Regions from separate parts of the Pantoea sp. AS142 genome, predicted to be linked through region 1. Evidence: predicted binding sites of a transcription regulator. Region 1 holds the regulator's gene; each other region holds the start of a gene.
What was found. Region 1 encodes CRP, which controls carbon source genes, mostly activating them, when cyclic AMP is high. Its sites were predicted from a motif close to ATGTGANNNNNNTCACAT; they were not measured.
Positions count from the first base shown of each region.

Region 1 (4,201 bases):
CGCGGCACTGAAACCCCAGCATGCCGGTAAGGCGCGCGACATCCTGAATGCCGCCGCCGCTGAAGGTGTCATGGTGCTGGTCGCCGGAACCGACGTGATGCGTTTTGCCCCATCACTGATCATTGAGCCTGCCGACATCGAAGAGGGCATGAGCCGCTTCGCCACGGCCATCAGCAACGTACTCAACGGCTGATTTAATTTTTACGTAAGCGTCTGATCAGCCAGCGGCCATGTTGGGGTCGCTGGCTCCACGCCAGCGATGAAATGGTATGCATTACGCTCAGATGATCGAGAATGCGCCGCACATGCTGTTCCACCACCGTAACCGGCCCCTCACTGATGTTCTCCAGCTCATCCAGTAGATTGACCTGGGAGCTTGCACCATCATATTCCAGCCGCTGCTGGCACCGCTGCAGTGCGATTTCACAGGATTGCAGGTAACGCTCAGCCAGCGAGGCCGTGAGCATGGTGTGCTCACGTGCCAGAATCGTCATCGCATTGATATGCTCGACGATAAACTGACTGTGGGTGACCCAGAGCCGCATATCTTTAAGATACTGGGCGTTAAACGCGGGTTCCTGCATCGCCTGATTCAGTGAGTTAAACAGCGCATTATGGGCCTGATTAACCTGCACGCGCTGATAGGCGAGTTTCCCTGGCGACTGTTCGTCGCCCAGCAACAGCCGCAGCGCATCCTGATAGGTCTCCAGCGCGTCATGGGCGTTCTGCCGCAATAATCCGCTCTGCCACTGTGGCCACAGCCACAGCATCCCGCCAAAGGCAATCAGACAGCCCATCAGCGTATCCATCAGTCGCGGCAGCAGAAACTGCGCACCATTCAGCGACAGCAATTGCAGCGAGTAAACCGCCGTAACCGTAAAGCCAATCATCGACCAGCCATAGAACTGGCGGGTGAAGCGATAGCTGATGAACGTTATCGCCAGCATGGTCAGCAGCACCAGCGATTCCGGCACCGCCAGGCGTAGCGTGGCGGCCGCGATCACCAGCCCCGCAAAGGTGCCCAGCGCCCGGTGCTGAATGCGGACACGGGTGGCGCTATAGCCGTTCTGGCTGACGAACATAATGGTCATCAGGATCCAGTAGGGTTTGGGGATGTTGAAGAACAGCGCCAGCGCGCTGCCCAGCATCAACATCACCGCAAAGCGACCCGCCGTGCGCAGTGCCGACGAGCGAAACGAGAGGTAACTGCGCAGCGCCGGTAACAGCGGCAGTCGGCGCTGACGGTCGGCCATCAGATCGCGCTGATAAAGCGGTTTCTGCGTGCGCAGCACCCGCGCGATACGGTTGAAGTGGTAGAGGCAGAAGTTACCCACCGGATTGTCGGGATGCTGATGGGTGATCTTCTCCAGCGCGCCGAGCTGTTTATCCATCGCAAAGCGATCGGGTAACTGGTGATAGAGAATGTTATCCGCCAGCACCCGCAGTCGGGCCGAGATAGTTTTGGCATTCCAGCGGATCACCGCTTCGGCATGGCTCTGCTCGACCAGCTTCTGCACCTCTTCCGGCCGATGGAGGCTGACTGAGATATGCTCCTGCAAATCCAGCGCCACCTGAAAGGCGCGCGTCAGCCGTTTATGACTGTGATCGCGGCTTGCCGACAGCATATGCATCTGCTGATAACAGGTGGTGATGAGGTCGACCACTTTCTGCTGGCGAGCCAGCAGCGGCGGTAGCGCCTTTTCCGGATCGGTCAGCTGCGTCAGCAGGGTATATTTGGCGTCACAATAGTTAGCCAGTTCACGGTAGATCAGGCTCAGGCTTTCGCGCATCGGCTGCTCTTTCCACAGCCAGAACCAGAACCAGTTAAACAGCCCATACCATAACGTGCCGCCGATATAGAGCAATGGGGGAACATAGATTGGCATGCGGCCAATCAGGCTCAGGGTAAAGATGGCGGCGATAAGGGTGCCGGGCAGCAGGCGACCATGCAGCGGGCTGATCTCCCCGGTGACGCCGAGCAACAATGGCATGGCGAACAGGATCAGCGGCAGGGGAATAGCATGCAGGGTGAGCCACTGAATCAGAAAGCTGCCGAGGGCAAACAAGCTGCCGCCAACAATCAGACGTTTAAAGAAGCGTTTATGCGGCGTATCCAGCCCGGCGATATTGCAGCAGGCGGGCACTAACGAGAACAGCAGACCTTTTTGCAGGTCGCCAGCCAGCCAGCCCAGCGCCACAGGCAGACAAAGCACCAGCGTTTGCCGCAAGGCATAGTTAACTTCAGGATGGTAAATAATTCGACGCCACATCGGCTCAACACAAACAATAACGGCGTGATGTTGCCATCACGCCGTGGGTGACAGGAATTAGCGGGTGCCGTAAACGACGATGGTTTTGCCGTGTGCGGAAATCAGGTTCTGATCTTCAAGCATCTTCAAAATACGGCCCACGGTTTCACGTGAACAACCAACAATCTGACCAATTTCCTGACGAGTGATTTTAATTTGCATGCCGTCGGGATGCGTCATGGCATCTGGCTGCTTCGCCAGGTTAAGCAGGGTCTGTGCAATGCGTCCGGTCACGTCGAGGAAAGCGAGGTTACCTACTTTTTCAGACGTCACCTGAAGGCGACGCGCCATCTGCGATGAGAGTCGCATCAGGATATCGGGGTTAACCTGGATCAGTTGACGGAATTTTTTGTAAGAAATCTCCGCCACTTCACACGCGCTTTTCGCACGTACCCAGGCGCTGCGCTCCTGGCCTTCTTCGAACAGGCCAAGCTCACCAATAAAATCGCCCTGATTCAGGTAAGAAAGAATCATCTCTTTGCCTTCTTCATCTTTAATCAGAACCGCGACGGAACCTTTCACGATGTAGTAGAGCGTTTCTGCTTTTTCACCTTGATGAATCAGCGTACTTTTGGATGGATACTTGTGAATATGGCAATGGGACAGGAACCATTCGAGTGTAGGGTCTGTTTGCGGTTTGCCGAGAACCATTCGCTATTATCCTCTGTTGTAATCGTGCCCAAAATACAGGGGGCAGTTTTCCCTGTCAGGCGGTGAAAGCTTTAAGCGTTTCCATTTCAGGAAATCATTCGGGCCGCATCAGGCGCAGTGCGCATCATTCTTCCCGGCTTCGCCATCGGGTGACGAAAAATATTTTCAGCACTGTTTGTAGCACAGCTTTTGTCGACTGTCTTCTGTTGTCTCGCTTCAGCTACAGGCGGATTTCTCTGGATTGCTGTTTACCTGGCGAAAGCGTACGCTGGCGACAAAACAGCGTATTCCGGAGCAAAAATCATGCAGGCAAGAGTGAAATGGGTAGAAGGGTTGACATTTCTCGGAGAATCCTCATCCGGCCATCAGATACTGATGGATGGAAATTCGGGTGATAAAGCGCCCAGCCCAATGGAGATGGTGCTGATGGCGGCGGGTGGATGCAGCGCGATTGACGTAGTATCAATTCTGCAAAAAGGCCGCAACGATGTGGCTGATTGTGAAGTAAAACTGACCTCAGAACGTCGTGAAGAGACGCCGCGAATCTTTACGCACATCAACCTGCATTTTATTGTGAGTGGCAAAACGCTCCAGGATAAAGCGGTCTCACGCGCAGTGGATCTTTCTGCTGAAAAGTATTGCTCTGTTGCCATCATGCTGGGTAAAGGCGTCACCCTTACCCACAGCTATGAAGTGATCGAACTGTAATAGTCGGAGGGGCTTTTTAGGGGCAATGGCAAAAACGGATTCGTGTAGTCTTAAGACCGTGCCTGCGCAGTGAACCGGGTCAGATCGAAACGTCGCTTAAGCCAATCCCTGGCCGCTCCGGTCCGCGCGATTACGCACCTCATCCCTGAGGTGCGCCCGTAGCCGGGCCAACGCTTTGCGTTGTTCAAAAACGCTCCCGGCGTTTTTGTCCCCTGGCGCAGGACGCTTTCCTGCTCAGACCCGGTTCCCCACGTGTTAAGCTTTTTCGCTGCTGTAAGACTCACCCTGCATTGGCATTGGCATTAGTCTGATGAGGTCCTTTCTGACCTTTTATTCAATGCGTTTACCTTCCATCAGCCGCTTCACCAGCGGCCCCATAATCAACTCCATCGCCAGACCCATTTTGCCGCCCGGCACCACCAGCGTATTAATGTGCGAGATAAACGAACCCTGCAACATTGCCAGCAGATAGGGGAAGTCGATATCTTCCACCGCCTGAAAGTGAATCACCACAAAGCTCTCATCCAGTGACG
Region 1 covers NZ_JBBCMO010000006.1:197,878-202,078, forward strand. Annotated here, with positions in the region: gene argD (bifunctional acetylornithine/succinyldiaminopimelate transaminase) at 1-193, shown strand, start outside; gene WFO64_RS13260 (YccS/YhfK family putative transporter) at 195-2,270, opposite strand; gene crp (cAMP-activated global transcriptional regulator CRP) at 2,328-2,960, opposite strand; gene WFO64_RS13270 (OsmC family protein) at 3,264-3,668, shown strand; gene WFO64_RS13275 (phosphoribulokinase) at 3,999-4,201, opposite strand, start outside.

Region 2 (4,201 bases), on a different contig from region 1:
AGTGAAATCAGGCAGTAAAGTCGATCGTCTACACTATTAAGGTACTGTAAAAATCCAACCGACAAATAGAGGTTAAGATGCAAGTCAGTCCTTATCTGTTTCTCTATGGCCGTTGTGAAGAGGCTATCGACTTTTACCTGCAGGCGACCGGGGGAGAATTGCTGGCTAAAATGAAATTCGGTGATATGCCAGATCAAGGCGAACAGGTCGGCGATCAGTCTGCGCCGCCGTTGCCACCAGAGAAGATTATGCATGCCCAACTGCGTATTGGTGAGGGTGAGCTGATGTTAAGTGATGGCAACACGGATCAGCCGCCAGCCTCTGAACATGCTGGTTACGCGGTCAGCCTTTCAACCACCGATATCGATAAGGGTAAAGCCTGGTTTGAGAAACTGTCGGCAGGCGGTAAGGTGACGACGCCGTGGCAGGAGACGTTCTGGTCGAACGGATTTGCGATGTTTATTGATAAGTTTGGCATTCCGTGGCGCATCAATGTCGAGAAGCCGGAGTAGAACCAGAAGTAAGAGCAGCCAACAGCAGATGCCAGCGTTTACCTGATTAGCCTGCATCCGAAAGTGCTGGCCTGAGGCTTTAAGCCCGCAGCCAGCTTTTCGCGTAACGGGCGGTTATTCCAGCCGCCCGTTTTCATCAAAAGTTATAACCCGCCACCAGGTAGTAACCCCAGCCAGTAGATTTCACTTCAAACGGACCTTTGCCGAAGTTCAGCTCCTGACCATCCGCCCACTGTCCGCCGTTGTGGAAGTAACGCGCCACCGCAGAGAAGTGCCAGTGATCGTAACCCAGTGACAGAATGTGACTGGAGGCGATGGAGTTACTGGTGCGTGATGAACCGCCTTTCTCGTTGAGATCGGAACCCCAGTCGAAGTTAGTAAAGCCCACATAGCCCAGATTACCGCCCCACAGCGTGGTGATTGGCACGAAATATTTCACCTTGAAGCGGTAGCCATCCCAGCTGTTTTCGTTCGCCGCACCGTAGTTTTCCCACTGATATTTGGCGTAAACGTTCAGCGACAGGCCGACGTCGCTGTGCGTATCAATATCGGTGCCCAGACCCATATACCAGGTGTTCTGGCGGTTATCGCTGTTGCGGCCCATGTCGTAGATGTAGTTGTTGGCGAAATACCACTCTTTGAACGGGCCAAACGCCAGGCTGGTGCCGGTCAGTTTGTCGATAGAGAAGCGTGGCTCAATCTCCATAAACATCGGTGAACCGTGGTCGAACACGCCATTGGCATTGCTGTTGCCCGCGCCGAAGAAGTTAGGTACGTCGAGATAGCCGTAGAAATCGAACCAGTCTTTCTTCGCAAACGCTTCATATTCAAGATAAACGTCGTTGTTAAACTGCGGTCCGAAACGCGTGTGGTAGCTGCCTACCACGTTTACGCTCTGATGCCACCAGTCTGAGAGATACTGCGGATCGCTTTCAGCAGCCTGCGCAGCACCACTCAATGAACATGCCAGCACGGCACCTGCTACCAACGTTTTAAATTTCATTATTATCAGCCACATGCTTTTGACCGCCGCACAGCAGACGCAGTCAGGGAGAAATCGGTCCCTTGATGGGAATGAGGGTTTCACAGCAAATAACAGCCCGTTATTCAGCCCGCGTAGCGTGCCTGTAACAGATCGATAGAAAATAGATTTTGCTCACGTTTGTCAAAAAGTGTTGCATCACAATTCAGCTAAAATGTGATGCGCTTCACAATAATGGCTGGGATCGAACGGAACCAGGCAACCGTTTACGTTGTCTGGTTCGTCATCAAACGGGCGGGATCAGGGAAGGGTAACGCGAACCTGCAAACCACAAATAGTCCCCTGTGGCGTCAGACAATTGGAAAGAGCAACGTGAATCTGATGCTTCTGTGCGACGTTGCGCACGATGGATAACCCCAGCCCGCTGCCCTGGGCTTTAACGTCAGGCGAACGGGTAAAACGGTCAAACGCGCGTTCGATAAAGGATTCCGGCATGCCTGGCCCGTTATCGACAATATCGACCACGGTTTTACCTGCGACCCGATGCAGCAGCACATCGACCAGGCTGCCTTCCGGCGTGTGCAACATGGCGTTGCCAATCAGGTTGTCGAACAGGCTGCGCAACTCGGAGCGGCTGGCCTGCAGACGGTACTGTGTCGAGCCATTGAAGCCGATATCGATGCCGCGTTTATCCGCCACCACCATCAGCTGCTCAATGCTCTCTTTCAGTAGATCTTCCAGTTCAATATGCTCAACGCTGGCCACCACGCTCTGGTCATCCTGCCGTGAGACATTGAGTAACTGCGTGACCAAATGACGGGTGCGCGTGACGCCCGCTTCCAGCTGGCTGAACTGCCGACTCGCTTCACCTGGCTGGATATGCTGACGCAGATTTTCCAGCTGCAACGTCACCGCCGTCACGGGCGTGCGCAGCTCATGCGCGGCATCTTCCAGGAACTGACGCTGTGATGACCAGGCCTCACGCAGCTTACTCAGCAGTGAGTTGTAGGCGGCCACCAGCGGCAGGATCTCATCCGGCAAGCCTTCGGGTGAGACATTGTGCGGATGATGCGTCTCCTGCGCTGCAATCTGACGCGAAGCGACCTGCAGATCCCGGGTGATCTTGCGCACCACCAGCCAGATCACCAGCAGTGACAGCGGCATCATCAGGATCATCGGAATGATTGCTGACAGCGCCCGTTTGACCATTGAGGCTTTCATGTAGCTGAGGTTGTGCATCACCTGAATCGTTTTGATCTCGCTGCCAGGTAAGCCGGGCCGGGTATAGATGCGCCATTCACAGTCGTCGCACTGACCCACATGCACGTCGCGATAACCGCGCTGATTTTGCAGCGGGGCCTGCAGCTCCGGCCATGAGCTGGCACGTAACTGACCCTTAACGTCCCACAACTGCACCACAAAGGCGCTTTTCGCCTTGTCAGGCGCGATAAGCATCGGCATCAGGGCAGGCATCTGTTTATTGGTGGACCAGGCATCAGCGATTTTCGCCAACTGATCGTCCTTCATTGTGCCGACCATATCGCCGTAACAGCTAAAGAAATACCAGGTGACGCCGCCGATCATCAGCAGATGAATAATCAGCAGCGTAGAGAGTAATTTGTTGCGTAATGAGCGCATAAAGGTAAAGGGTTTCATATTGCCGGAACCCGCCAGCCCAGCCCGCGCACGTTGCGGATCACGTCGTTATCCAGCTTGCGACGCATCCCATGAATCAGAACATCCACCGCGTTGCTGCTGACTTCATCGCCCCAGCCATAGATGCGGTTTTCCAGTTGCTCACGCGACAGAATTGCCCCCGGCCGCTCCAGTAAGGCGTAGAGCAGGGCATATTCCCGCGCCGTAAGCTGCTCGCGCTGGCCTTTGTAGAGCACTTCACGGGTCATCATATCCAGCTGGACATCGCCGCTGCCCAGCACCGAGTCTGCTGCGCCGTGGCTGCGTCGGGTAATGGCACGCATCCGGGCCATGACTTCCTGGAGATCGAACGGTTTAAGCAGGTAGTCGTCCGCACCACTGTCGAGTCCCTGTATCCGCTGCGCCACCGTGTCGCGTGCAGTAAGAATCAGGACCGGGGTCGCGTCGCCGCGTGCGCGTGCGCGACGCAGAACCTGCAGGCCATCATCGCGGGGTAAGCCGAGATCGAGCAGCACGCAGCTGTAGCCGCCTTCATTCCAGGCATTCCGGGCATAGACGCCATCGCGCACCCAATCCACCGACCAGCCCGCGCCCTGCAGTGCCTGCTGCAGGTTCGCGCCGATCATTTCATCATCTTCAACCAGTAACACGCGCATGGCTGATCTCCTTCGTAAAGATAAGAGAGAGTTTACTCACCAATTGTTAGGCCAGAATTATCCGCCTTCATACTTCGCGCTGTGGCGGCGTTGGCTGTTTTGCTCGCCGCTGTCACGGCCTTGTGTCAGCTTCTGAGGATCCGCGCATACAGCATGAATTATTTTGGCGGACAATCGTCATAGCTTGCTCTGAAATGGCTCTTATCGCCCCATTCCAGCCGTTGCTAATTCTGCGCTAATTTTCTGCTAATTAAGGGATAAATTTAGGCAGGTAGAGTGGCTCCACTGCACATCAGCATCAACAGGAGGAACCATGAATCAGCGCGAGTTTATTCGGAGTTTGCTGGACTGGATAGAGAACAACTTAGGACACGATCTGCATCTGGATGAGGTGG
Region 2 covers NZ_JBBCMO010000004.1:214,124-218,324, reverse strand. Annotated here, with positions in the region: gene WFO64_RS10460 (LysR family transcriptional regulator) at 1-5, shown strand, start outside; gene yjdN (VOC family metalloprotein YjdN) at 78-512, shown strand; gene WFO64_RS10450 (nucleoside-specific channel-forming protein Tsx) at 649-1,515, opposite strand; gene WFO64_RS10445 (sensor histidine kinase) at 1,795-3,150, opposite strand; gene WFO64_RS10440 (response regulator) at 3,147-3,806, opposite strand; gene WFO64_RS10435 (helix-turn-helix domain-containing protein) at 4,120-4,201, shown strand, end outside.
Region 2: a site for CRP is predicted at 1,709-1,726, ahead of WFO64_RS10450 (nucleoside-specific channel-forming protein Tsx). Genes of this name have one in related genera too.

Region 3 (4,201 bases), on a different contig from region 1:
TAGCAGCCATTGCTTGTGCAGTTTCATCACCAAAGTCCATAATCTCTTCGTTATCCGCCACTTCCGAAACCTTTTTCACGGTAGCTGGTGCAGTTTCAGAGAATTCTGTGCCGACACGTGAGTCAGTTGGAACCGGGATACCGTGCTGATCGCGCAGGCCTTTGGCCGCTTCAACAAAGTCTGGCTCATAAAGTGATTTACCGACATTGTTGTCGATAGCCACGAAGGTGTTAGCAATGCCGCCGCCCACAATCACGGTGTCGGCGATTTTGACCAGTGATTGCAGCACGTCAAATTTGGTAGAGACTTTAGAACCGCCGACCACAGCCACCAGCGGACGCTCCGGGTTGCTCATGACTTTGCCCAACGCTTCCAGTTCTGCAGAAAGCAGCGGGCCAGCACAGGCGATAGGGGCAAACTTGCCGACGCCGTGCGTAGAAGCCTGTGCGCGGTGCGCGGTACCAAAGGCGTCCATCACGAATACGTCGCACAGGGCAGCATATTTTTTAGACAGCGCTTCATCATCTTTCTTTTCGCCTTTGTTAAAGCGAACATTTTCCAGCACAACCAATTCGCCAGCGCCCACTTCAACGCCATCGAGGTAATCTTTTGCCAGCGTCACGTTCGTACCGCTAAGCTTCTCTTTCAGATAGTTAACTACCGGCAGCAGCGAGAACTCTTCGTTGTATTCACCTTCGGTCGGACGACCCAGGTGAGAGGTAACCATTACTTTCGCGCCCTGTTTCAACGCCGCTTCAATGGTGGGCAGAGAAGCACGGATACGTGCATCAGACGTCACTTTACCTTCTTTAACTGGTACGTTCAGATCAGCACGGATCAGAACGCGTTTGCCAGCCAGATCCAGATCGGTCATCTTAATTACAGACATGGTGAACCCTCTCGTTGATTCTCATAAGTTTTGCCAGACGCAAACCGCGTCTTACCTGAAACCGCTTGCGGCCATCGCTAACGTCGTGTCGAGCATTCGATTAGCAAAGCCCCATTCATTGTCACACCAGACCAGGGTCTTGATAAGGTGTTGACCGCTGACCCGCGTTTGTGTTCCATCCACAATGGCACTGTGCGGATCATGGTTAAAATCGACTGAGACTAACGGTAATTCCGTATAGTCAACTATACCACGAAATGCCCCTTCTGCCGCGCTTCGCAACAGGGTGTTAACTTCATACGCCGACACCGCCTGATGCACAGAAACACTGAGATCAATGGCTGTCACGTTAATTGTCGGAACGCGGACGGCTATCGCCTCAAAGCGATCGTTGAATTTCGGAAAAATACGGGTAATCCCTGCCGCCAGGCGAGTATCCACCGGGATGATCGACTGACTGGCGGCACGTGTACGGCGCAGATCGCTGTGATAAGCATCGATCACCTGCTGATCATGCATCGCCGAATGGATCGTGGTGACAGTGCCGGATTCGATACCAAACGCATCATCCAGCAGTTTAATCACCGGGATAATACAGTTTGTGGTGCAGGACGCGTTGGAAACAATGCGGTCGCTGGCGGTCAGTGCCTGCTGGTTCACGCCATACACCACTGTTGCGTCGAGATCGTTGCCGCCGGGATGAGAGAACAGCACTTTTCTGGCACCAGCCTGCAGGTGCGCTTCGCCATCAGCGCGTAAGCCATAGACGCCGGTGCAGTCAAGGACCACATCCACGTCAAGTTCACGCCACGGCAGATCGGCAATGGCTGCCCGGTGCAAAATGCGCAGGGTATCCCCCCCCACCCACATCACATCGCGCTCCTGCCGGACATCGAAAGCAAAACGGCCATGGCTGGTATCGTATTTCAGCAGGTGCGCCATACCGGTGGCTTCTGCCAACTCGTTGATCGCGACCACGGTGATCTCTGTACGTCGGCCCGTTTCATAAAGCGCACGTAGGACGTTGCGTCCAATCCGGCCAAAACCATTTATCGCTACCCGTACCGTCATTTCTCTCCTGCCACGTCAGATTGAAAAAAACGTGCCGTTAGCCTGAGCGTTTCACTGCATTTTGTACAGGAGATTCTTACCCGGCATTGTCCGAAACCAGGGTTGGTTGCCCGGTAACTGAAACGGTTCAGCTACAATAATAGAAGGAAGGAATAACAGGAATGACTGTGATCAATCTGGTTGCTTAAAATTGGATCTTTGTCACAATTTAAGGCCAAAGGTAATTATTACTACAGGAATAAATAAGTAAAAGGGACGAGATTTTCGCCCCTTTGTTTTTGTGAAAGCCAGACGGGAGCAGGCCCCGCTAACTGGCTTTTTACGCCAGCAGCGCTTTCGCTTTCGCGACCACGTTGTCGACGGTGAAGCCAAACAGCTCAAACAGCTGATCCGCAGGTGCAGATTCGCCGAAGCCGGTCATCCCCACGATAGCGCCGTTCAGGCCAGTGTATTTGAACCAGTAATCCGCAATGCCCGCTTCGATCGCGATGCGTGCACTGACTGCTTTAGGCAGCACCGATTCACGGTACTCATCGCTCTGCTTGTCGAAGGCATCCGTTGACGGCATAGAGACGACGCGCACTTTGCGGCCTTCGCTGGTGAGTTTGTCCCATGCCCCGACAGCCAGTTCAACTTCTGAACCGGTGGCGATCAGGATCAGCTCAGGGGTGCCGTCGCAATCTTTCAGCACATAACCGCCGCGTGCCACGTTAGCCAGCTGTGCAGCGTCACGCTCCTGCTGCGCCAGGTTCTGACGAGAGAAGATCAGTGCCGTCGGGCCATCTTTGCGCTCAATGGCATATTTCCACGCCACAGCGGATTCAACCTGGTCACAGGGACGCCACAGGCTCATATTTGGTGTGGTACGCAGGCTCGCCATCTGCTCAACCGGCTGATGCGTCGGGCCATCTTCGCCCAGACCGATGGAGTCGTGGGTATAGACCATGATCTGACGGATCTTCATCAGTGCCGCCATACGCGCGGCGTTACGCGCATATTCAACGAACATCAGGAATGTCGCGGTGTAAGGCAGGAAGCCGCCATGCAGCGCCAGTCCATTGGCGATAGCGGTCATACCGAACTCACGCACGCCGTAATGGATGTAGTTACCCGCAGCATTTTCGTTGATTGGCTTAGAGCCAGACCAGATAGTCAGGTTGCTAGGTGCCAGATCGGCTGAGCCGCCCAGGTATTCCGGCAGAATTTTTCCGAAGGCTTCGATAGCATTCTGTGAGGCTTTACGGCTGGCGATCTTCGCCGGGTTCGCCTGCAACTGCTCAACAAACTTCTGCGACTCTTCCTGCCAGTTCGCGGGCAGTTCGTTGCTAATGCGACGTTTAAACTCGGCAGCCAGTTCAGGATATGCCTGCGCATAAGCGGCGAATTTCTCATTCCATGCAGATTCTTTCGCCTGGCCCGCTTCTTTCGCATCCCACTCCGCGTAGATATCAGAAGGAATAACGAACGGTGCGTGGGTCCAGCCCAGCTGTTTGCGGGTCAGAGCGACCTCTTCATCGCCCAGCGGTGCGCCGTGTGAATCATGGGTGCCCGCTTTGTTCGGTGAACCAAAGCCGATAATGGTTTTGCACATCAGCAATGAAGGCTTGTCACTGACGCTCTTCGCTTCGTCAATCGCTTTAGCAATCGCATCAGCATCGTGACCATCGACACCACGCACCACGTGCCAGCCGTACGCTTCAAAGCGCTTAGCGGTGTCGTCGGTGAACCAACCATCAATGTGACCGTCGATTGAGATGCCGTTGTCATCATAGAACGCCACCAGTTTGCCCAGCTTCAGCGTACCGGCCAGTGAGCAGACTTCGTGCGAGATACCTTCCATCATGCAGCCATCACCCATGAAGACATAGGTGTTGTGGTCTACGATGTCATGATCCGGGCGGTTGAACTGTGCGGCCAGCGTGCGCTCAGCAATGGCGAAACCCACGGCGTTAGCAATGCCCTGACCCAGTGGACCGGTAGTGGTTTCAACGCCCACGGTGTAGCCATATTCCGGGTGACCTGGAGTTTTTGAGTGCAGCTGGCGGAAGTTTTCCAGCTCGCTCAGTGGCAGATCGTAGCCGGTCAGGTGCAGCAGACTGTAGATTAGCATTGAGCCGTGGCCGTTAGAGAGCACAAAACGGTCGCGGTCAGCCCACAGCGGGTTGGTTGGGTTGTGATTCAGGTAGCCGCGCCAGAGTACTTCAGCGATGTCCGCCATACCCATTGGGGCACCCGGATGTC
Region 3 covers NZ_JBBCMO010000005.1:163,683-167,883, reverse strand. Annotated here, with positions in the region: gene pgk (phosphoglycerate kinase) at 1-889, opposite strand, end outside; gene epd (erythrose-4-phosphate dehydrogenase) at 941-1,960, opposite strand; gene tkt (transketolase) at 2,280-4,201, opposite strand, start outside.
Region 3: a site for CRP is predicted at 2,150-2,167, ahead of epd (erythrose-4-phosphate dehydrogenase). Genes of this name have one in related genera too.